3 regions of the Rhizobium sp. Leaf321 genome follow, and region 1 is predicted to be linked to each of the others. Evidence: predicted binding sites of a transcription regulator. Region 1 holds the regulator's gene; each other region holds the start of a gene.
The links. Region 1 encodes PhoB, which activates phosphate uptake and scavenging genes when phosphate is short. Its sites were predicted from a motif close to TGTCATNNANCTGTCAT; they were not measured.

Region 1 (7,892 bases):
CCTTGATGCCGAGCATCAGGCCTTCGCCTCTGATATCTTCGATCACGTCAGGGAAACGGTCCTTCAGGCTTGCCAGTCCCTGGCGGAACACGAGCGCGACATCGCGGACATTTTCAAGGAAGCCATCGGCCAGCACGACGTCGAGCACCGCGTTGCCGCAGGCCATGCCGAGCGGATTGCCGCCATAGGTCGTGCCGTGAATGCCGGGCTTCATGCCGGAAGCAGCCTCTGCGGTCGCAAGGCAGGCGCCGAACGGGAAGCCGCCGCCGATGCCCTTGGCAACAGCCATGATATCAGGCGTGATGCCTGTCAGTTCGTGGGCGAAGAACCGGCCGGTGCGGCCAACCCCGCTCTGCACTTCGTCGAGGATCAGCAGCAGACCCCGGTCGTCGCAGATGCGACGCAGCTCGCGCAGGAATTCCTTGTCCACGACGCGCACGCCGCCCTCGCCCTGGATCGGCTCGATCAGCAGCGCGCCGGTGTTTTCGTTTATCGCAGCGTTGAGGGCATCGAGATCACCGAATGGGACCTGATCGAACCCTGGCGCCTTCGGGCCGAAGCCTTCCATGTATTTTTCCTGACCACCGGCGGCGATCGTCGCGATGGTCCGGCCGTGGAAAGCACCCTCGAAGGTGATGATGTGGAATTTCTCCGGATGGCCCTTGGAGAAATGATAGCGACGCGCCGTCTTGATGGCGGTCTCAAGCGCTTCGGCGCCGGAATTGGTAAAGAACACCTTGTCGGCGAACGTGGCATCCACCAGACGGCGGGCCAGACGCTCCTGCTCCGGGATCTCGTAGAGGTTGGAAAGGTGCCAGACCTTCTCGGCCTGCGACTTCAGCGCGTTTACCAGATGCGGATTGGAATGACCGCAGGAGGTGACGGCAACGCCTGCCCCGAAATCCAGATATCGCTCGCCACCTTCCGTCACAAGCCATACGCCCTCGCCTCGATCAAAGCGCAAAGGTGCCCGGGCAAACGTGTCGTAAAGTGCGGCTTCAGCCATGGCGACATCACTCCTCTGGGTAGGTTCCGACCCCCCTCTCCAGACCTCTCCGGAGACCGGGAATGCGGCCTGAAAAATCAAAAATGCCGCCCACCGGGCGGCGCGGGCACTATCATGGCTAAGTGCCTCCATGTCAACAAAACTTGGTGTTTTATAGGGCTTTCGGGGCATATGCCGCGATGCAACCTGATGCTGTATTGCGGCATTTCGGTCTGTGACAAAAATGACTCTTGAGGGCAGCAAGTTGGGGAAAACCGCGAAATCGATTCGCGGCGATTCGAGCGACTCTTGCCACGGAGTCAGCCACACACTAGGTTAATCCTCAATTACTAGAACGCATGCGGCGGAACTAGTCACCTCGAAGCATAGATTGCGTGGGTGCGGCGGATTTATTTCGCCGCAGAGGTGAACGGATTCTGTCTGCCAGCAACGTTCAAAGGCGGAGAACGGCATGAACTGGACTGATGAGCGCGTCGAGCGACTTAAAAAACTATGGTCGGAAGGTCTCAGCGCCAGCCAGATTGCAGCCCAACTTGGAGGCGTAAGCCGCAATGCCGTGATCGGCAAAGTGCACCGTCTCAACCTTCCGGGTCGCGCCAAAGCAGGCGGTTCGGCGTCGGCCAATCGCCCGGCATCTAAGCGCCCAGCGCCCGCAGCTCCGCGCGCGCCGAGCTTTGCCGGACGCGACACAGCCCGTCCCGCAGCACGGACGGTGGGTGCAAACGCACTCAAGGAAGATCAGGACGTCAACGTCGCCGAACCGGTGAAATACACCGCTTCCGGCAGCGTCGTCGTGCCGATCTCGCGCCGTCTGTCGCTGACGGATCTCACCGAGCGCACATGCAAGTGGCCGGTTGGCGATCCGCTGACGGACGACTTCCATTTCTGCGGTTGCGATGCGCAGGATGCGTCGCCCTATTGCAAATATCACGCGAAGCTTGCCTACCAGCCCGTGCATGAGCGCCGTCGTCCGGCTGCTCGCGCGTCCTAAGCCAGGCGGCTACGGAAACAAAATCGAAGGCGGGCTCTGGCCCGCCTTTTGCGTTTTCGGCATGGCTGACTTGCGCTGAAAAAACTTGCCTCGCACTCCCTGGGCTCCTATTTCGGCCTCGAGAGAGGACGACCTCCCCCTGAATGGGCATAACGCCGGGACGACCCGGCATGAACCTCACCTAAAGGGGAAGATCATGCGCTCGATAAGAGACCGTATTCGCCACGCCATCAGCTTTGAAATCATCGGGCTTCTGATGATGGTGCCGCTCGGCGCTTTCGTCTTCGACATGCCGGCCGAACATATGGGCATTGTCGGCGTCGTGTCTGCGACGGTCGCGACCGGCTGGAACTACCTCTACAATCTGGGTTTCGACCGCTTTCTGCAGGCGCGACGGGGTACGACGCTAAAGACGCCTGCCTTGCGCATTGCTCATGCGGTGCTGTTCGAAATCGGTCTGCTGGTCGTGCTGATGCCGTTTATCGCGTGGTATCTGCAGATTACCCTTCTCCATGCGCTGACAATGGATATCGCGATCGCGCTGTTCTACGTGGTCTATGCCTATCTCTTCAATCTTGGCTACGACAAGCTGTTCCCGCTGCCGGAATGGAAGACCCAGGAAGCCGCCTGACCATCAGAGTTTCGGACGGTGCGATACGCCAGTCCGATGGAACACTGAATGTCTCGGCAAACCCGATCTCTCCGGCGCGCGTGATACGCACGGCCCGGGTTTCCTCCCGGCGACCGATCCAGCCGACGGCGAGTGCGCGGTCCAGCAGCGCCGCACCCATTTGTCCCGCCAGATGCGGCCGTCGCTCGCTCCAATCCAGGCATGTCCGGCAGAGCGGGCGTTTCGAACGGGTCAGCTGGTCGAGATCGATCCCGAAATCACAAAAGAAACGCCGGCCTTCATCGGTGATCAGGCCGGCTCCATCGCCGAGCAGCAGATAGCCGTTGCCGGTCAGGGAGTCGGCGAGCGCGATGGCGAGACGGCCTGCCATGTGATCGTAACAGGTGCGGGCAAGCCGTAACGCCTCGTCTTTCGGGCCGACAGGATGATGGCGCTTCGGCCCATCCGCGGCGACTGCCATCAACGCGTGGATCACGTGCGCGACTTCCGGAGAGGCAAGCCGGTAGTAGCGGTGCCTGCCCTGCTTCTCGACTGCGATCAGATGCGCCTGCGCCAGTTTGCCGAGATGGCCGCTGGTGGTCTGCGCGGTGACACCGGCGTGGCGTGCCAGTTCGCCCGCCGTCAGGGCCTGGCCGCCCATCAGCGCGGACAGCATGTTGGCGCGTGCAGCATCGCCGATCAGGCTTGCAACTTCCGCAATCGTATTTCCTGAAACCATATTGGACATGATCCAGTTCTAGCACCGGAAAACTTTGCCGTCAGCGGTCAACGGTTCGGCCGTCGCCGAAGCATTTCTTTTCCTGGTTCCGCTAAGAGGGGCGGAGATTGCATGGATGGGGATAGGAACTGGAATGGCGGACACCAAAACAAGCATGGCAACGGATCTGTTGCTGCTCCTCACGCTCGCGACGCTTTGGGGCGCGTCCTACACGCTGATCAAGGTCGGTGTGGAGACGATCTCGCCCGTCACCTTTATCGCCGTCAGGACGCTGGTCGCCGGGCTCATTCTCGTTGCGGCACTGCGCCTTCGCGGATTGAAGCTGCCGACGGACCGGCAGACCTGGACGCTCTTCACGGTTCAGGCCTGCCTCAACAGCGCTGTCCCCTTCACCCTGATTGCCTGGGCCGAACAGACGACCGATGCGGGCCTTGCCACCATCTTGAGTTCAACGACGCCGATCTTCGCCTTTCTGTTGACGGCGCTGATCACCCGCCATGAGAGCGTCTCTGGGACCAAGCTGTTCGGAGTTGCGGCAGGCATTGTCGGCATATGCCTGATCGTCGGCATGGAGGCGCTTGCCGGCTCGGGCGAGAACCTCTGGGCGCAACTGGCCATCGTGGCGGCGACGATCTGCTATGCGGCGGCTGCCATCTTCGGCAAGAATTTTAAGGGATTGGACCCGATGATGCCCGCCGCGGGATCGCTGACTGCAGGCGCTGCCATCCTCATTCCCGTGAGCCTCGTGGTCGACCGGCCCTGGACGCTGACTCCCAGCACCGATTCCATGCTCGCCCTATTGGCGCTGGCGGTATTTTCGACGCCGCTCGCCTTCGTCATCTATTTCCGGCTGGTGCAGACGCTGGGCTCCGTCGGCACGACGGCGCAGGCCTATCTGCGGGTGCCGATCGGCGTTGGCATCGGCGTCGTGTTTCTCGGCGAAACGCTTGCCTCGACAGCCTGGCTCGGCCTCGCCTGCGTCGTGGCCGGTGTCATTGCCATGACGCTGCCGGCTAGGAGACGCGGTGCTCAGGCTTCCATCGAGTAGCCGGCACCGCGGACCGTGCGGATGACATCCTGCATGTTGGAAAAGTTGAGCGCCTTCCGGAGGCGCCCTACATGCACGTCGACGGTACGCTCGTCGACATAGATGTCATGGCCCCAGACGCCGTCGAGCAACTGCGAGCGCGAAAAGACGCGGCTGGGCGACGCCATCAGGAATTCCAGAAGTCTAAACTCTGTCGGCCCGAGGCGAACTTCGCGGCTCTTGCGGTGAACGCGATGGGTTTCGCGATCGAGTTCGATATCGCCGCATTTGAGGACGCTCGAAAGGACCTCCGGTCGGGCACGGCGCAGCATCGCCTTGACGCGGGCCATCAGTTCCGGCGTCGAGAAAGGCTTGACCACATAGTCGTCTGCGCCGGTGGCAAGCCCGCGAACGCGCTCGCTTTCTTCGCCGCGCGCCGTCAGCATGATGATCGGCAGGCGTTCCGTCTCCGGCCGCATGCGCAGGCGACGGCACAGTTCGATGCCCGAAACGCCCGGCAGCATCCAGTCGAGAATGAGAAGATCCGGAACGCGCTCCTGAAGCCTGATTTCCGCTTCGTCACCGCGAAGCACGGTATCGACCTCGTATCCCTCGGCCTCCAGGTTATACCGAAGGAGGACGCTGAGGGCCTCTTCGTCTTCCACGACTGCGATCTTCGGCTGCATTCCGACTTGCTCCGTCACTCGTCCCGAACCGCACTTAGATCCGCCAGATCCGCTCGCGCTGCTTCAGGTCATTGGTTTTGGCAGTTATTGTCGCGAAACCGGCAGGCGATTTCGGGAGAGCTGCATCATGTCCCGGCGGAGCCGAGCATGTTGGACGTATCGTCCTTCGGACGTTCGCCCTCCGGCTGTGCGCCGGTCGCGATGTAGTAGATGGTCTCGGCGATATTCGTCGCGTGGTCGCCGATGCGCTCGATGTTCTTGGCGCAGAACAGGAGATGGGTGCACGTGGTGATGTTGCGCGGATCCTCCATCATGTAGGTGAGGAGTTCGCGGAACAGCGAGGTGTACATCGCGTCGATTTCTTCGTCGCGCTGGCGGATGATCTCGGCTTTTTCCGCAGAGCGGTTAGCGAAGACATCAAGAACGTCCTTGAGCTGCACCAGCGCCAGTTCGGAAAGATGCTCCAGACCACGGGCGAGCTTGCGCGGGACGCCTGTTCCCTGCACGGCGAGCACGCGCTTGGCGGTGTTCTTGCCAAGGTCGCCGACGCGTTCCAGGTCAGCTGCAATGCGCAGCGTGCCGATGATCTCGCGAAGGTCAGCCGCCATCGGCTGGCGCTTGGCGATGGTGACGATCGCCTTGTCCTGGATATCGCGCTCGGCGTGGTCGAGAATGACGTCGTCCGAGATGACCTTCTGGGCCAGTGCGGAGTCGGAGTTCACGAGCGCACGCACGGCATCTCCGCACATCTGTTCAGCGAGACCGCCCATTTCGGAGATCCGGCGGTTCAGGTATTTCAGTTCCTCGTCATAGGCCGAGAGAATATGGGTCGAAACCATGTGTCTGATCCTTGATGTCTGCAGTTGCGGCTGACGGGCTCTGCGCCCGCATCAGCCGAAGCGGCCCATGATGTAATCCTGGGTGCGCTGGTCATCCGGATTGGTGAACATCTTGTCGGTATCGTTCTCCTCGACCAGGTGGCCGAGATGGAACATCGCCGTGCGCTGCGAAACGCGGGCCGCCTGCTGCATCGAGTGGGTGACGATCACGATCGTGTAGTTGGCGCGCAGTTCGTGGATCAGTTCCTCGACCTTGGCCGTGGCGATGGGGTCGAGTGCCGAGCACGGCTCGTCCATCAGAATGACTTCAGGCGAAACGGCGATCGCACGGGCGATGCAAAGGCGCTGCTGCTGACCGCCGGAAAGGCCGGTACCGCCTTCATGCAGGCGATCCTTGACTTCTGCCCAGAGGCCGGCGCGCTGCAGGCTTGCCTCGACGATCGCGTCCATTTCCGTCTTGCCGCGGGCAAGACCGTGGATGCGGGGACCGTAGGCAATGTTCTCGTAGATCGACTTCGGGAACGGGTTCGGCTTTTGGAACACCATGCCGACCCGGGCACGCAGCTCCACGACGTCGATTTCCTTGTCGTAGATATCGTCGCCGTCGAGCGTGATCTTGCCGGTGACGCGGCAACCCTCGATCGTGTCGTTCATGCGGTTCATCGTGCGCAGGAAGGTGGACTTGCCGCAGCCAGACGGACCGATCAAAGCAGTGACGGTATTTTGGCGGACATTCAGGTTCACGTCATAAAGGGCGCGCTTGTCACCGTAATAAACGGAGACATCCTTGCCGATCATCTTATATGCAACGTCGTTCATTTTCTTGTCCAGCGCCTTCTCAACTGCAGCTTCTGACATCATGTTCATTGCTTCCCCCTTCCTCTACCAACGCCGTTCGAAGCGGCGTCGCAAGAGAATTGCGCCAACATTCATCAAGATCAGGAACAGGAGCAGGATCATGATCGCTCCCGAGGTTCGTTCAACGAAGGCGCGTTCCGCCTCGTTAGCCCACATGTAGATCTGTACCGGCAGCGCTGTCGACGGATCCATCGGCGTGGTCGGATAGTTCGCCACGAAGGCGACCATGCCGATCAAGAGGAGCGGCGCGGTTTCGCCAAGGGCGTGCGCGAGGCCGATGATCGTACCGGTCAGGATACCGGGCATGGCAAGCGGCAGGACATGGTGGAAGATGGTCTGCATCTTCGAGGCACCGAGCCCGAGCGCTGCAGCACGGATCGACGGTGGCACTGCTTTCAGTGCCGCGCGGGTGGCGATGATAATGGTCGGAAGCGTCATCAGCGTCAGCACCAGGCCGCCGACCAGCGAGGCCGAGCGCGGCAGGCCCATGAAGTTGATGAAGACCGCGAGACCCAACAGACCGTAGACGATCGACGGGACCGCTGCGAGATTGTTGATGTTGACCTCGATCAGGTCCGTGAACCGGTTCTTCGGGGCAAACTCTTCAAGATAGATCGAGGCTGCGACGCCGATCGGCAGCGACAGGACGAGCACGATCAGCATCATGTAGAAGGAGCCGATCAGAGCGACGCCGACGCCGGCTGCTTCCGGACGGCTGGACGCGCCGTTGAAGAAAATGCCGGTGTTGAATTCCTTGGCGAGCGCACCGCTGTCGGTCAGCTGCTTCATCCATCCGACCTGCTGGTCGGACACCTTGCGGCTGGTTTCCGCCACGTCGAGATTGATCTGGCCTTTCACGGCGCTGTCGATATCGCCGGCCGCCAGAAGCGAAACCGTCTGAGTCGTGCCGATGATCTCAGGATCGGAAACGACCATATCGCGCAGCTGGCCACGAACGCCGTCCGAAATCATCTGGTTGACGGCACGCAGGCCCTGGCGATCGGTTTCGGCGACGCCCAGAACCTTCGCCAGCGCATTGCGGGCGACGATCGGGTAGTTGGCCGTCATCAGCTTGGCCGGATCCGTAGCCCGCACATTATCCTTGTCGATGATCTGCTGCGAGAACTCCACAGGGA
Region 2 (7,892 bases), on a different contig from region 1:
TTTTAGGAGTATCACCGTGAAGATCGCATTGCCATTCGGCATCAGCCTCGGACTTGTGGGCGTGATGACCATGCTGTCGCTGGGTCTGATCTCGGCGCTGCCGGCCGATACCCAGTTGCCGATCCACTTCACCCTGACCGGCACACCGACCAGCACGGCACCGGCCATGATCGCGCTGCTGCTTCTGCCGGCCTGCGCGCTCTTCGTGACAGCCATGTTCGCACTTGGCCCCCGCATGGGCGGCCGTATCAAGGCCTCGCCGGGCATCTACCTGATCGTCTGGCTGGTAACGCTGCTGATCCTGGCGCTTGCCCACGGCTTTATCATCCGCCACGCCCTGTTCACGCTGGCGGCGATGAAGGCAACCGCCTGACCACTTGAACTACTGGCGGTTGACTACTGGCGGCGGAAGCGGTTCGCCGCGTCGATCGCCTGGCGCTGCTGCTCGTCGTTGATGCCGAGGTAGAAATCTTCAAGCGCCGCGTCTTGAAGTCCGGCACGCCTTGAAAGCACATACCACTTGGCGGCCTCGACCGGGTTTGGTCGCGTGCCCAGCGCCTCGATATAGAGATGCGACAGCTTGTTCTGGGCAACCACATTGCCGCGATGGGCTGCAATCCGCAGCCATTCGAAGCCCTTGTCGTAGTTGCGCTCGCCGCCGACGCCGTTGACGAACCAGATGCCCATGTCGAGCTGCGCCGTGTCGAACCCGGCCTTCGCCGCGCGCTCCAGCCATCGGCGAGCCTCGGCCTTCTTCTCCTCGGGCACGCCCTTCATGTTCACGTAGAGCTGGGCCACCGCATATTGCGCATCCGCCACGCCCTGCTTTGCCGCCCGCTCGTAGAATGGCAGCGCCAGCTTGAAACCTTTGTCGCCCGGATTGTCCGACACCAGGATCTGGCCCCAGTTGAACTGCGCCGATGAATTGCCGGCTTCCGCCGCCTTGCGCATATAGTCGTCGGCCTTCTTTTTGTCGGCGGGCACGTAACGGCCGCTCATCAAAAGAAGCGAATACTGGAACATGGCGGCAGGATCGCCGCGCTCGGCAGCCTGCCCGTACCAGAAGGCCGCGGTCTTTGCGTCGCGGTTGATGCCGAGCCCCTTGCTCATCATTTCGGCGACAAGCGTCTGCGACGCCGCATCGCCGGCCGACGCACGCTTCAGTGCGACATCGAGCGCCTTGACGTACAAGCCGCGCTGGAACGCACCATAGGCCTCGTCGATCGGGCCCGTATAGGGCTTCTCCGGCGGCAGTGGCGGCAAGGTCACGCCCATGCGCTGATAGAGTTCGACACCGGCGGACGGCACGATGCCATCGGGCTGTGCACCGCGTTCGACGCCCATTGCATCCGGCGCGACCGGTCTCGTCACCACCTGACGCGACTGCGCCGCCGTCGGCCCCTCCTGCTCCACCGCACCGGGTTGCTGCACCTGCGCAATTGCCGGATGCGGCAAGACGGCCGACGCGGAAAGGCTGGCGGCAAGCATCAGGACGGTGGATGAGGCGCGACGAATCGATGGCATGGAGACCATCAAGCCTCAAACCGTGGCGCTTTTTCGTCCAGATCGGCGTTGACCAGTCGAACTGCTTCCTGCGGTCCTTCGGGATGATCGAAGACAGCCAGTCTCAAAGCCACAAATTCCGCTCCGTTTTCGGCAACCTCGAGCGCCGAGGAAATGTCCGTGCCGCCCATGGCGATGCAGGGAATTTCCACCATCGAAGCCCACCATTCCGCAAGCGCGACGTTCTTCGGATGCGCCTCCGGCTTGATGTCGCCATCGAGCTTGCCGAAGAAAATATAGTCGGGGCGGCGCTCGCCCACTTCGAGCGCCGTGTGACGCTCGGATGCACCACCGGCGCCGACGATCATCTTCGGGCTGAATTTCTCGATCGTTTCTTCCAGCTCTTCCATCGAACCGGCCATATGCAGGCCATCTGCCTTGACGCGACCTGCGACGCGGCTGTCTCCGGCGATCAGCGCTGCGGCACCCGCGGCCTGGATCATCGGCACCATGAGTTCGGCGCGGTCCTGGAACGCGGTATCGTCTTCATCGTATTGCGGCAGGATCACCGAGGCGACATCGCCGCCCGCAAGCGCCTTCTCCAGTCGGTCCGCCTGCGCTTTCGCATCCGCATCCTGCGGCACGATCAGCACCAGACGGCAACGCTCTTCCTGTTTCTTCATGTTTCTTCCCATGCAGCGAACCGCAACCCGGCGATCCGCACTCGTTTTCTCTTGAATGATTCGATAGACCGGAAGGATTGCGCAATCAACCGCTCATCCCATCTGCCCGCCTCAACGGTGCAAGCCTGAAGTGCCCATGCCAGACATATTTTCCTCCGATACGCTCAGCCTCGCCTTCTTTGCAGCAGCGGTGCCCGCCGTGATGCTGGTCGGGCTTTCCAAGGGCGGCATTGGCGGCGCGATCGGCCTGATGGGCATGCCGCTGATGTCGCTTGCAGTCGACCCGGTCAAAGCGGCGGCGATCTTCCTGCCGATCCTGATCCTGATGGATATCGTGGCACTCTGGTCCTGGCGCCATTTCAACGACAGAAAAACCCTGCTGATGATCCTGCCGGGCGGCGTCATCGGCATCGCGCTCGGCTGGGCGACCTCGGCCTATGTTTCGGACGACGCGTTGCGGATTGTTATTGCCGCGGCAACGATCTTCTTCGCCCTCCGCTACTTCTGGCAGGTCTACGGCCCGGATAAGAACCGTCCGGCCGCCGCACTGCCCCATCGTCCGGCGGCCGCCACGTTCTGGGGCGCGCTGTCGGGCTATGCCAGTTTCGTGGCGCATGCCGGAGGCCCGCCCTTCCAGATCTACGTTCTGCCGATGAAGCTGGATCCTAAGAAATACACCGGGGCCAGCATCCGCTTCTTCGCCATCGTCAACGCCGTCAAGATCATCCCCTATTTCCTTCTCGGCGCATTGGGGGCCGAAAACCTGACGATCTCGGCGACATTGCTGCCGGCAGCCCTGGTCTCGACCATGCTCGGTGCCGCGATCGTCAAGCATCTGAAGTCGGAAGTGTTCTATCCGATGACCTACGCGCTCGCTCTCGTTGCCGGCGTAAAGCTACTGTGGGACGGCCTGCCGATCTGACCGGTCCATCCAAACATCATAAAAAACCCAATTACAATAAGGCCTTCCGCCGGTCGCGAGACACGAAAACGGTTGATGCTTCGTCAAGTTATGCTTAGCTTCAAACTATGACACTCGATCCGTTTTCAGCCATTGCCGATCCGAACCGGCGCCATCTCCTCGAAGAGCTGAGACGCGCGCCGAAAACCGTGAATGAACTTGCACAAGGACTGCCGATCAGCAGGCCGGCCGTCTCGCAGCATCTGAAAGCACTGCTGGACAGCGATCTCGTGACTGTCACACCAGAGGGAACGCGGCGCATCTATGCCGTGAACGGCAGCGGCTTCACCCGGCTCAACCTGTGGCTCGACCAGTTCTGGACGTGAATTCTGGCCGCGACTGTGACGTTACGACCAGAACTATTGCTTTTAGTCTTGGAATTTATCGTGCCGCTGTGGGCACCCTCTCACGAATGTACGTGAGGCGCGTGGCGCTTTTGATCGCCTAATGACGGGTGTCGGTCTTTAACCGCTCCACCTCGTCTTTGATGCGCAGCTTGCGGCGCTTGAGCTCTGCGATCTCACGATCGTCGGCGGATGGAGATGCGAGAACGGACTGGAGTTCCTCTTCGAGGTCGCCGTGCTTCTTTTCAAGCGATGCGATATGCGCCTGGACGGTCATGTGGCATGTTCCTTCCTTAGGTACCTGCCTTGGCACTCCTCTGAGCCAAGGCTTCAGGTTTGCAACAGAAGTGTGACACGGTTGGTCCGCTTTGTCGAAGGAGAAATCATGGTCTCTCAGCGGCAAATTCGTGGCGTCGGCTAACTTCCAGTTAACGCGGTTTGATGGTAGGAGCTTGCAGATGAAGCCGGGGTTTGCAAAAAGCCGGCGTAAAGAATGGGGACTGAGCATGCGTGATCAGGAACAGGCGGATAACCGGCTGGTACTCGCGAAACTTCGCCAGGAACACGAAGATTACGACGCCGCGATCAATGCCATGATCAAGGTCGGCTGTGAGGCTCTTCGCATCCAGCGCATGAAGAAGAAGAAGCTGGCCATCAAGGACCGGATGACCCAGATCGAAGACCAGATCATTCCCGACATCATCGCTTGAGTTCACCTTAAAGGGCCTGGAATGTCAGAAAGACCCGCAGTCGCCATCATCATGGGCAGCCAGTCCGACTGGGAGACCATGAAGAACGCCGCCGACACGCTTGATACGCTCGACATCGGTTACGAAGCACGGATCGTCTCGGCACACCGCACGCCGGACCGGATGTACGAATTCGCTAAGAGCGCCCGCGACGAGGGCTTCAAGGTCATCATCGCCGGTGCCGGCGGCGCTGCCCACCTGCCGGGCATGACAGCGGCCCTGACGCCGCTTCCGGTGTTCGGCGTGCCCGTCCAGTCGAAAACGATGAGCGGAACCGACAGCCTCTACTCGATCGTCCAGATGCCGGCCGGAATTCCCGTCGGCACGCTGGCCATCGGCCGTGCCGGCGCGATCAATGCCGCCCTTCTTGCTGCAGCGGTGCTTGCCCTTTCCGACGATGACCTTGCCGACCGACTCGACGCCTATCGCGCGCACCACACCGCATCGGTCGCCGAATATCCCATCGACGAAGCACCCTGAGAAACATCATGACGATCCGCACCATCGGCATAATCGGCGGCGGCCAGCTCGGCCGCATGCTGGCGATCGCTGCCGCACGCCTGAACTACCGCATCATCATCCTTGAACCGCAGGCGGATTGCCCGGCCGCCCAGGTCGCGAACGAACAGATCACGGCGGCCTACGACGACAGGACGGCGCTGGCCGATCTCGCCAGCCGCTGCGACGTCGTGACCTACGAATTTGAAAACGTACCGGTTGAGGCAGCCGAGTTCCTGCAGCAGTCGGTTCCAGTCTACCCGCCGGCCAAGGCCCTGGAAGTGGCGCAGGACAGGATTGTTGAAAAGCAGTTCCTCAACGGCTGCGGCATCGAGACCGCAAGGTTTCATTCCGTCGACAGCCAAGCCGATCTCGAAGCAGCGCTTGCAGACTTCGGCGGCAAGGGTGTCTTGAAGACCCGCCGCATGGGCTACGACGGCAAGGGCCAGCGCGTGTTCCGCTCCAGCGACGACAAGGCCGATGGCGCCTATGCGGACCTCGGCTCGGTGCCGATGGTTCTCGAAAGCTTCGTGCCCTTCGAGCGCGAAATCTCGATCATCGCCGCGCGTGCCAAGGATGGCACGGTCTCCTGCTACGATCCGTCCGAGAACATCCACCGCAACGGCATCCTTCATACCTCCACCCTGCCCGCGACCATTCCAGACACGACCGCGCAGACCGCGCGCAGTGCCGCCGAAAAGCTCCTCGCTGCCCTCGACTATGTCGGCGTGATCGGCATGGAATTCTTTGTGATGGCCGATGGCACCCTGATTGCCAACGAGATCGCACCGCGCGTGCACAATTCCGGCCATTGGACAGAGGCTGCCTGCGTGGTCTCGCAGTTCGAGCAGCATATCCGCGCGGTGGCCGGCTCAAGGCTCGGCGATCCGCGCCGTCATTCCGATTGCGTGATGACCAACCTGATCGGCGACGACATCCTCGACGTGCCCGGCTGGCTCGCGAGGACCGACGTGCTGGTCCACCTCTACGGCAAGACGGAATCCCGTCCGGGCCGGAAAATGGGCCATGTCACGGAGCTGAAGGGGCGGAAAACCCGGTCATAAAGTGCGTCACAAGGTTGACACGCATCCAGCCACGGGTTATCTGCACGCCAACCTGAGCGCGCCCCTCGTCGACAGATAGGCGGCACGCTTTCGATTGATAGAGACAAGCGGCTCTTTGAGCCCACAGACTTCTGGACCAGTACAATGAAGATCAAGAACTCGCTCAAGGCGCTGAAGGCTCGTCATCGCGATAACCGTCTGGTTCGCCGCAAGGGCCGCGTTTACATCATCAACAAGCAGAACCCGCGCTTCAAGGCCCGCCAGGGCTGATTTGCGCTGATATCGACGTTTTGTCCGGGCACGCCTGAGACGATCAAATTGTCGGTAGCGTGAAATTTCGGGTTTGACCTTCGGCGCATGCGGATTACTTTATCCGCATGCGCTGTTTTCGTTCAAGCTTCGTGATCCTTGCTGTGTGTGTTGCGGTGCCTGCCTTTGCGCAGACCCTGCCCCAGCCCATGCTGCCATCCCAACCGATGCCTCCCGCTCCGCCGCTGGAAAGTCCGCAGCAGGGAGGTCCGGAAGCAGCACCAAATGCCGGCCAGCCTCTCAACGCCAGGGTCGACCCGCTATTTGCGGCGCTGAAACGTGAGCGCAATCCGGAAAAGGCGCGCGGAATCGCCACGCAGATCGCCATGAACATGGGTGAGTCGGGCAGTCCCACAGTCAATCTCCTGATGGGCTGGGCGGCCACGGCCGCCAAGGAAAAGCGCAACGCCGCCGCCCTCGACTTCCTCGACCGCGTCACTCTCATCGATCCCGCCTATGTCGAAGGCTGGAACCGCCGCGCCACAATGCATTACGCGATGGGCGACCAGCGCAAGGCGATGGCCGATATTGCCGAAGTGCTGAAGCGTGAGCCTCGCCATTTCGGCGCGCTGGCCGGTCTTGCCGGAATCCTCACCGAAGCCGGACGGGACAGCCAGGCGCTGAATGCGTGGGAGCGTTATCTCGACATCTACCCCGCCGATCGCGAGGCGCAGGAGGCTGTGACCAAGCTATCCGAAAAGATCGCCGGCAACCGAACCTGATGGGCCGCCATGGGGATTGTACCTCTTATCTTGTCTCTCATCGCATTCGGCTTCGGCTTCACGGCCTGGAAGGCGAAAGCGATCGAGGCCAACCTTCCGAACGACGGTGAACTCACCGATCTCGGCGATATCCGTATCAACGCCCTTCATGTCGCAGCACCAGCCGAGGGCGACCTTCCCCCGATCGTCTTCATCCACGGCGCCAGCGGCAATCTGAAGGACCAGGAAGCAGCGTTCCGCAGACCGCTAGAAGGGCGCGCCGAAATGCTGTTCGTCGACCGTCCCGGTCACGGCTATTCCGAGCGTGGCGGCGAAGAGAACGGCTTTCCGGATGGCCAGGCCGAAACGATCGCTCGCCTCATGGATCGCTACGGCATCGAGAAGGCGATCATCGTCGGCCATTCCTTCGGGGGTGCGATCGCCACATCCTTCGCGCTCTACCATCCGGAAAAGACGGCAGGCCTGCTTCTTCTCGCGCCCGCCACCCATCCCTGGCCGGGCGGCGTCGACTGGTACTACAATCTCGCAGCCCGCCCCTATCTCGGACGTCTGTTTACCCGCTTCCTCGCTCTTCCCGCCGGGCTAGTGCTGATGGAGAAGGCAACCCATGCCGTCTTCCATCCCAACCCCCGTCCAGACCGCTACCTCGACGGCGGCGCCACCGCACTGGTGTTGCGGCCCGAGAACTTCCGCAACAACGCGATCGACGTCGCCAATCTCAACGACTACGTGACCAGGGTCGCGCCGCGCTACAGCGAGATCACCGCACCGACGCTGATCATCAACGGCGACAGCGACAAGATCGTCTCGATGGATATCCACGCCCGGGCCCTCACTGCCGCCGTGGCCGGTGCAGAATTGATCGTCATCCGCGGCCTCGGCCACAAGCCGGATTACCTCGCGACGGATCTCGCCATCGCCGGGATCGAGAAACTCGCAGGCCGCCACCGCGACCTTCAGGCCGTTGCCCGCATGGTCGAGGCACGACTGGCGCGGGTGGCCGACGAGCCGATGCCGGACATGGATTTCTCGATCGAGAAGACCTGACGCAAAAAGGCC
Region 3 (7,892 bases), on a different contig from region 1:
ATCGGCGCCGGCGGAATGATCGCCGCCGTCTGGCTCTGGTCAAGCACAGCGGCCGGCCGCGGCGTGACCGGGCGCTGCAGAGGTGCTGCGGCGACGACCGGTTTGGGCGGTACCGGATTGTCATCGCGCGGCACCGGCTTCGAGGCTGTCTGAACGGGCTCTGAAGAGGTGAGACTGCTCACGAAGCGGTGCGCGGCTGTCGAATGATCGTAGAGCGCGATCGAGCCGCCGACCACGACAAGGGCTGCCCCCCAGAGCCAGAGCGAACCGCCCGAACGCGAGGAAGAGCGTTTGGTCCCGGCGCTGCGCTTGCGTTTCGCAGCCGGTTTTGCGCGTGATTGAGCCATCGAATCATCCCCTGTCTCGTCGCAGGGGAGTATCTGGAAGAAGCCTTGCGGAATGGTTTCCGTCGGAATTTTAGCGGTGGATAGAGAATTGAAGGGGCATGGGCGCGGCCCGACCGACCCTCGCGTCCGACATCTCTGGCGTTACCCTAACCGCTCTCAATCTGCGGCGTAGCAGACTGCCTGAAGCTTGTTTCCATCGGGATCGCGGACATAGGCCGCGTAGTAGTTTGGACCGTAATGTGGGCGGGGACCCGGTTGCCCCTCACTTTTGCCCCCCAATGCAAGGGCATGTTCATGGAACGAATGAACTTGATCCCTGGTATCGGCAATGAAGGCGATGTGCGTGCCGTTTCCCCACGTTGCCGGACGACCGTCTTCCGGGGTGTAAATGTAAATCGTCGGCATCTTGCCGTCCCGTTCGTATGCCAACGGCTTTTCTGGTGGTTTCGGCAATCTTGAAAAGCCAATCGCTCCGAGGACAGCATCATAGAACTTCGCCGATCGATCCTTGTCGTTCGTTCCCAGCGTGATGTGGCTGATGATGGACATGAGAACCCCTCGCTACCTTACGGGAATATCGAAGCCTGCCATGGATCTCAGCTAGCCGAGCTCACACCCTGCCGGTCGCGAGTGCGCTTGCCCAGTCGGGACGGTCGTTTTTCGCGGCAAGCCGCGACATTGCCATGTGGTCGTAGGCAGCGGTGCGAAATGTGGGCGTCCAGCCTTTGTCGGTCTTTTCGATCACCGCGTAGGACGCCAGAGCATGGCCGGTTTCGACCTTGTGATAGACGGGGGCATCGTCGTCATAGGCGGGCTGGCCGACGCTGCCGGGATTGACGATCAGCCGGCCATCCGAAAGCTGCACGACACGGGCGACATGGCTGTGACCGCAGAGGATCAGCGATTGCGCGATGCCCTCGGCCAGCGCTTCGATCTCGGCTTGCGGCCGCAGCGTCACTTGGCTGTCAGCCGACACCGTTTCGAGCCAGTAGAGATTGTCGTTCTCCGGGGTCGCGTGGCACAGGTAAACGTCGTCGCGCCAGACCTTGGTGAATGGCAGTTTGCGCAGCCATTCGAAATGCCGCGGTGCCAGCTGCCCGTGCGCGTGCCGATCCGAGGCCGCCAAGGCGTCTGGTGGCGTTTCCAGGAGGTAGCGATCGTGGTTGCCGCGCACGGTCTGCGCTGCGGCCTCATCGAGAAGCAGCAGCAGGTCACCGGTCCTGTCAGCCTCCAGTGGGCCGCTGAAACAATCGCCGAGATTGACGATGTCGCGGATGCCGAGGTCTGCGATGTCGTCGAGCACCGCCTGCAGTGCGGCGCAGTTTCCGTGGATATCGGCGATCGCTGCAAAGCGCATCAGCTTCCCCTGTAGGTGGAATAGCCATAGGGCGAGATCAGCAGCGGCACATGATAATGCGCCGAGACATCGGAAATGCCGAAGCGGATCGGGATGACGTCGAGAAAGGCCGGCTCGGTGAGCGCGACGCCGCGGGCACGCAGGTAGTCGCCCGCATGGAAGACAAGCTCGAAGATGCCGGTGACGAAGGTGTCGCCGGAGAGGATCGGTCCGCCATCAATGCGGCCATCGGCATTGGTCGTGACCGTCATGAGTTTTTCGCGGGCGTCGCCGTCGATCCGGTAGAGGTCGATGACGAGCCCGGAGGCAGGCGCACCGCTCGCGGTATCGAGCACATGGGTGGTGAGGCCGGTCATAGGCTGGGCTCCGTGATGCGATAGGGTTTGTCGAAGAAGAATTCCTCGAGGTTTGCCGCCGTGTTGTCGCGATCGACGACGAGAAAATCGCTGACCTCACCCAGCGCCATCAGCGGATGATGCCAGGTATTGGCGAAATAGTTCACGCCCTGATGCGGCTGCGCCAAAAAGATTTTCGGACGCCCCGGCCGGCCGTCCTCGTCGTCGGAGACGCCCACCAGAAACGGCCGCCCCGACAGCGGCATGAAACTCTGGCTGCCGAACGGATGCCGCTCCATCATCCCGACCTCGTGCGGGAAACTCCGCGGCTGGCCGCGAAAAATGTTGAAGATCAGCCGCTCCGGGGCCCCGACTACGACCGGTGAGGCCAGCCCATGGTAGCGCTCCGTCGTGCCGTTGTTGATCAGCCGCATCGTCGCCGGATCGGCCTCGATCACGTCGCCATAGGCTGCGAATGCTGCTTTGGTGAGCGGGAGGATGTGGAGGGTTTCGGGGTCGGTCAAATCATTCGCCTTGGGCATGGAAGTTGCGCAGAGAGTGGAGTTGGTCGAGAAGGTCGGGAATGGATGTCTGAACCGTATCCCACAGAGTTTCCACATTGATGCTGCGATAGCCGTGCGCGATGCGGTTTCTCATTCCGCGGATCTTGATCCACGGGATATCCGGATGGTCGGCCACGAATTCGGGAAACTCCTTGGCAAGCTGCATGGAGGCTTCGCCGATCATCAGCAGGTTCATCCCGATGCCCCGCTGCGCGAGAATTGCCGGCGAAGTCCTCATAGGTCATGCCTGCGACAAACGTCCGGATCTCCTGCCCGATCTCAAGCATTTCATCGATGTAGGTCTGGAGCCGCTCGATGCTCATACCGGCTTGGCTTCCCGCAGTATCCGCTCGCGCAGGCGCTCGGGAAGATCCCCGGGTGTGAGAAGGTCGACATCGGTGCCCGACATCATCTCTTTCAGCTCTTCCAGCAATCCGCCGAGATCAAACAGCGTTGTGCCGGGCAGTGCATCGACGAGGATGTCGATATCGCTATCCGGACGATCCTCACCCCGCGCCACCGAACCGAAGACGCGCGGGTTCGCCGCATTGAAGCGTTTCGTCGCTTCGCGGATAGCCACACGGTTTTTCTCCAGCACTTCCGACGGTCTCATGAGGGCGAGAACTCCTGTTGCGGTCACTATAGGCGAAGGACAGGCAAGGGAAAAGCGCGCCTCACGTCTCCGGCAAAAGGGCCAGCAACCGCAGATGCGCGATCCTTTCCACCTGGGCGCAGGCGGTCGCAAATTCCTGATCAGCGTCGTTGCCGACGCGGGTCTCGAAGGCGGCCAGAATGTCGTCCCTTGTCAGGCCTTTCACGGCGATGATGAAGGGGAAGCCGAATTTTGCGACATAGGCGGCGTTGAGTTCGGTGAAACGTGCGTGCTCATCTGGGCTCAGACGATCGAGCCCGGCGCCGGCCTGTTCGTTCTTGCTCTCTTGCGTCAGTCCGCCGGCGATGGCGAGCTTGCCGGCAAGGTCCGGATGGGCGTTGAGGATGCCGAGCTTCTCCTGCGGGTCCGCGGCGCGAAAAACCGCCACCATCGCCTCATGCACGCCCTTGGCGGTCAGCGGCACGAAGATCATGCCGCCGTCATAGGCGCGCTCGGCGATAAAGGGCGAATGTTCGAACACACCACCGAAGGTCGCGACGAAATCGTTGCGGGCGGTCATCGTGCAGCCACCGTGCTGGTCATCGACGCATCTGAGGGCTTGTGATGGGCGTGCCAGTGGCGGGCGATCTCGATGCGTTGCGGCAGCCAGACCTTGTCGTGGGAGAGCACGTATTCCATGAAACGGCGCAGCGCCGCCACGCGGCCTGGGCGCCCGACGAGGCGGCAATGCAGGCCGACCGACAGCATCTTTGCCGCCCCCTCCTCGCCTTCCCGGTAAAGTGTGTCGAACGCATCCTTGAGATAGGTGAAGAACTGATCGCCGGTGTTGAAACCCTGCGGCGTGGCAAAGCGCATGTCGTTGGTTTCCAGCGTATAGGGGATGATCAGGAACGGCTTGCCATCCAACCCGGGAACCCAATAGGGCAGATCGTCGGCGTAGCTGTCGGACGAATAGAGGAAACCGCCCTCTTCCATGACGAGCTTCAGCGTGTTGTCGGATGGCTTGCCCTGATACATGCCGTAAGGACGCTCGCCGGTAAGCTCCGTATGCAGGCGCACCGCCTCAAGGATGTGTTCGCGTTCCCGCGCTTCGTCGAAATCCTTGTATTCGAGCCAGCGGTAACCGTGGCTGGCGATCTCCCAACCGGCTTCCTTCATGGCAGCGACAGCTTCGGGATTACGGGCCATGGCAAGCGTCACGCCATAGACGGTGGTCTGCACATTGAGTTCGGTAAACAGCCGGTGCAGCCGCCAGAAACCGGCGCGAGAACCGTATTCGTAGATCGATTCCATGTTGAGATTGCGCTGGCCCGGCCAGGCGGCGGCGCCGACGATCTCCGACAGCAAGTTTTCAGACGCCGGATCATCATCCAGGATCGAGCTTTCGCCGCCCTCTTCGTAGTTGATCACGAACTGCACGGCGATATTGGCGCCACCGGGCCATTTCGGATCGGGCGTGTGGCGGCCATAGCCGACGAGATCGCGGGGGTAGTCTTTCATGGTTATGGGCATGGTCCACCTCGATTATCTCTTGTGGAAGGTAGCCCAGCCTTTCCGCCGATGTCGAGACGGAACGTGATCGCTCAGGCGATCTTGCGGGCGGAAACGCGCCCCATCGGATGCAGAGAATGCACATGGAACGGTGCACCGGGCTCATTCTCGACGAACAGCGCGATGTTGGCGATTTCCAAGGGACGCAGCAGATACGGATTGAAATGGGCGCGCAAGGCCGTTTCGAAACGCGGCATCTCGGCCGGTGTCATCGGGCCCGTCAGCGTCATGTGAAAGCGGTATTCTTCCATCACGTAAGGGTTGCCCCAGCGATGAAGATTGGAAAACTGCGGTGCCGAGAGATCGCCGGGATCGGCGCGTTCCAGTTCGCCTTCCGAGAGCGGCGCCCGAAACGCATCGAATTCCTGCACGACGGCGCAGGCGAGAAACCGCATCCGCTCGCAGGGAAGTGCCGGCACAAGCCCGAAATAATTGCCGAGGCGGGCCACTTCGAGAGGCGGCAGTTCGAACGGATCATGGGCACCGGCAAAGCGCATCAGATGGCGCAGCAGCATCTGTTCGGTGATTTCAGGTGCCAGCCGGAACGGCGCCTTCAGCGTGGCGTGAAAACCGCAGCGGCGCGGCAGCGCGGTATGATAGGCGATCTCATGTAAACCAAGGTTGCAGATCTCGGGCGGCTCCATCGCCTCGCCGGAATAGGCACTGCGGCCGAGCCATTGCGCCGCGGCAAGCGTCAGCGGATCATGCGCAGGTGGCGTAAAATAGAGTGCGTAGCGCATGCGTCACCTTTTCTGCCCCTGTTCGTTTATTCACGCATGCTCATCAATCCCACGAATTGGGTTACGCGATTTGCGTGACAGATTAACGACGAGAAAGGGCCTAAACGCGCGTTTAACGCGTAGCAACCGCAAGATGATCCGAAAGTATAAAACTCTCGGGAAGCGAGTGCTCCTGGCCGATGACGAAACCGAGCGCGGCATCCGCAAGCCTGTGGGCAAACCCGAAGCTGACCTTGAAGCCGCCGGTGAGAGCAATGACGCGCGGATGGCCGGGATGCGGCCCCACCATAGGCTCGCGACCGATCGCCTTGGGCCTGAGGCCGGCCCAGCGCTCCACGACTTCCGCATCCTGCAATGCCGGCACCAGCGCCCGGGCGCGAACCAACAGATCGTCGAGCTTGGCATCGGTGGCAAACGGCGCGTCGAACTCCTCCTCGCTGGTGCTGCCGACCGCCACATGGCCATCGTCATGGGCGATCACATAGAGCCCGTTGAGAAACAGGATCGGCAGCGACGGATCGATATCGGCCTTCAACAGCGCCGCCTGCCCTTTCACCGGCTGTCCCAGCGGAACCGAGATGGATGGAGACAGGGGACCAAGCAGCGGAAACGACTGCGGACCGGCGGCAATCATGCAATGGCCAAAACCGATCGAGCGCCCATCGGCAAATTCGACGCGGTTTGCGACAGGGTCGATCCGCTCCGCCTGCAGTCCTTCGATCACGCTGACATGCCGGGCGTTGCCAAGGACGGCGGCGAGCGCTGCCATCAGATGGCGGGGGGAAACGCGGGCGGCAAACGTGTCGTGCACGATGCCGGCTTCGGTAAAGGACGGATCAGGCCAACCGGCAAACGGCGACGCATCCAGCACATGCCAGTGGAACGGATCGCCGTCGTGCCGCCAGTTGATCTCGGCCTCCTGCTGATGGCGAAGGGCGATGGGCCGCAGATGCGGTTTCGGCAGCGGGATCAGCCTGCCGGAGCGGCGATAACCGCAGGACAGCCCGGTCTCGCCTTCGAGCCGCGAAACTTCGTCTTCGAGGGCGACGAGTGCGTCGAATTGCGCCTGTTTCTTGTCGTTCCAGCGGTCGGGCACATGCGACATCAGCGCGCCCAGAATGCCGCCGCTGGCACCCTGCCCCAACCGTCCGGCTTCGACCAAAAGGGTTCGGATGCCGAGCCGTTCCGCCTTGACCGCGGCCCAGAGGCCCATGATGCCGCCGCCGATGATCAGGAGATCGACATGATCGCCGGGGAGATGCGGCATCGCTGGCGATTGACCCCGGGGACCTCGAGGATTATCCGCATCTTCCATGAGCAATCACGATCCCGAAATTGTAAAAGACGACGCCACGCCTGAAGCCCCGGCGCTCGACTGGCATGACGGCGATATGCCGTATTCGACCGAATTTGGCGACCACTTTTATTGTCGCACCGATGGCCGCCTGGAATGCGGCCATGTGTTTCTGGCCGGAAACGGAATGCCTGAGCGCTGGAACGACATGTCACCGACCGAAGACACGTTCCGGATCGGCGAACTCGGTTTCGGCACCGGCCTCAACGCCTGCGAGACCTGGCGCCAGTGGGCGCTTTTCCGCAAACCCGGCACACGGCTGCATTTCACATCGTTCGAACTCTATCCGATGCAACGCGACGAGATCGGGCGGGCACTGGCGCGGTGGCCGGAAATCGATCCGCAGCGGCAGGCACTGACGCAAGCATGGCCGGATGAGCCGAGCGGCCGGATCACCATCGACCTCGATGACCAGACGACGCTCACGGTTGTCTGCGACGCAGCGCTCGACGGCGTCACGGCTGAAGAGGCTGACTTCGATGCCTGGTTCCTCGATGGCTTCGCGCCGTCGCGGAATCCCGACATGTGGTCGCCGGAGCTGATGCAGGCACTTTTCGACCGCACCCGCCCGGGCGGCACGTTCGGAACCTATGCGGCGGCAGGCTTCGTCCGCCGCAATCTGGCGGCCGCGGGTTTCACCGTGGAGCGCCAGCCCGGCTTTGCGGGCAAGCGCGAGATGCTGCGCGGACGCAAGGACTGAGGCTCTAAGACCTCAGTTGCCATCCAGCGCCGAAACGACGACGGCGCCGTCCAGCCAGTGGCGGATCTTGTTCTCAAGCGCTTCGGGACTGATCGGTTTCGACAAATAATCGTCCATGCCGACCTGGAAGCAGAGTTCGCGGTCGCTTTCGAGCGCATGGGCGGTGACGCCGATGATCGGGACATGCGTGCCGGTCGCGTTTTCGAGTTCGCGGATCTTGCGGGTTGCCTGGTGACCGTTCATCACCGGCATCGACACGTCCATGATGATCACCGCCGGATCATACTTCTGCCAGGCCTCGACCGCTTCCGCCCCGTTCTTGACGATCTGGA

Region 2: a site for PhoB is predicted at 3,830-3,846, ahead of ASF70_RS23790 (DUF465 domain-containing protein). Genes of this name have one in related genera too.
Region 3: a site for PhoB is predicted at 5,581-5,597, ahead of ASF70_RS21935 (DUF1045 domain-containing protein). Genes of this name have one in related genera too.

What each region holds. Positions count from the first base shown of each region.
Region 1 is NZ_LMOF01000006.1:364,864-372,755, reverse strand. It holds gene ASF70_RS08240 (aspartate aminotransferase family protein) at 1-1,006, opposite strand, end outside; gene ASF70_RS08235 (GcrA family cell cycle regulator) at 1,458-1,997, shown strand; gene ASF70_RS08230 (PACE efflux transporter) at 2,194-2,628, shown strand; gene ASF70_RS08225 (helix-turn-helix transcriptional regulator) at 2,567-3,355, opposite strand; gene ASF70_RS08220 (EamA family transporter) at 3,480-4,394, shown strand; gene phoB (phosphate regulon transcriptional regulator PhoB) at 4,376-5,059, opposite strand; gene phoU (phosphate signaling complex protein PhoU) at 5,185-5,898, opposite strand; gene pstB (phosphate ABC transporter ATP-binding protein PstB) at 5,950-6,765, opposite strand; gene pstA (phosphate ABC transporter permease PstA) at 6,781-7,892, opposite strand, start outside.
Region 2 is NZ_LMOF01000008.1:691,163-699,054, reverse strand. It holds gene ASF70_RS20395 (hypothetical protein) at 17-373, shown strand; gene ASF70_RS20390 (tetratricopeptide repeat protein) at 397-1,533, opposite strand; gene ASF70_RS20385 (thiamine phosphate synthase) at 1,533-2,186, opposite strand; gene ASF70_RS20380 (sulfite exporter TauE/SafE family protein) at 2,323-3,108, shown strand; gene ASF70_RS20375 (metalloregulator ArsR/SmtB family transcription factor) at 3,216-3,473, shown strand; gene ASF70_RS23790 (DUF465 domain-containing protein) at 3,592-3,768, opposite strand; gene ASF70_RS20370 (YdcH family protein) at 3,998-4,201, shown strand; gene purE (5-(carboxyamino)imidazole ribonucleotide mutase) at 4,223-4,720, shown strand; gene ASF70_RS20360 (5-(carboxyamino)imidazole ribonucleotide synthase) at 4,729-5,802, shown strand; gene ykgO (type B 50S ribosomal protein L36) at 5,947-6,072, shown strand; gene ASF70_RS20350 (tetratricopeptide repeat protein) at 6,261-6,833, shown strand; gene ASF70_RS20345 (alpha/beta hydrolase) at 6,843-7,880, shown strand.
Region 3 is NZ_LMOF01000008.1:991,207-999,098, reverse strand. It holds gene ASF70_RS21980 (hypothetical protein) at 1-347, opposite strand, end outside; gene ASF70_RS21975 (VOC family protein) at 504-896, opposite strand; gene ASF70_RS21970 (metallophosphoesterase family protein) at 958-1,704, opposite strand; gene uraH (hydroxyisourate hydrolase) at 1,704-2,060, opposite strand; gene ASF70_RS21960 (ureidoglycolate lyase) at 2,057-2,581, opposite strand; gene ASF70_RS21955 (HepT-like ribonuclease domain-containing protein) at 2,565-2,840, opposite strand; gene ASF70_RS21950 (nucleotidyltransferase family protein) at 2,922-3,215, opposite strand; gene uraD (2-oxo-4-hydroxy-4-carboxy-5-ureidoimidazoline decarboxylase) at 3,277-3,774, opposite strand; gene puuE (allantoinase PuuE) at 3,771-4,721, opposite strand; gene ASF70_RS21935 (DUF1045 domain-containing protein) at 4,799-5,506, opposite strand; gene ASF70_RS21930 (FAD-binding oxidoreductase) at 5,619-6,773, opposite strand; gene mnmD (tRNA (5-methylaminomethyl-2-thiouridine)(34)-methyltransferase MnmD) at 6,820-7,560, shown strand; gene ASF70_RS21920 (response regulator) at 7,573-7,892, opposite strand, start outside.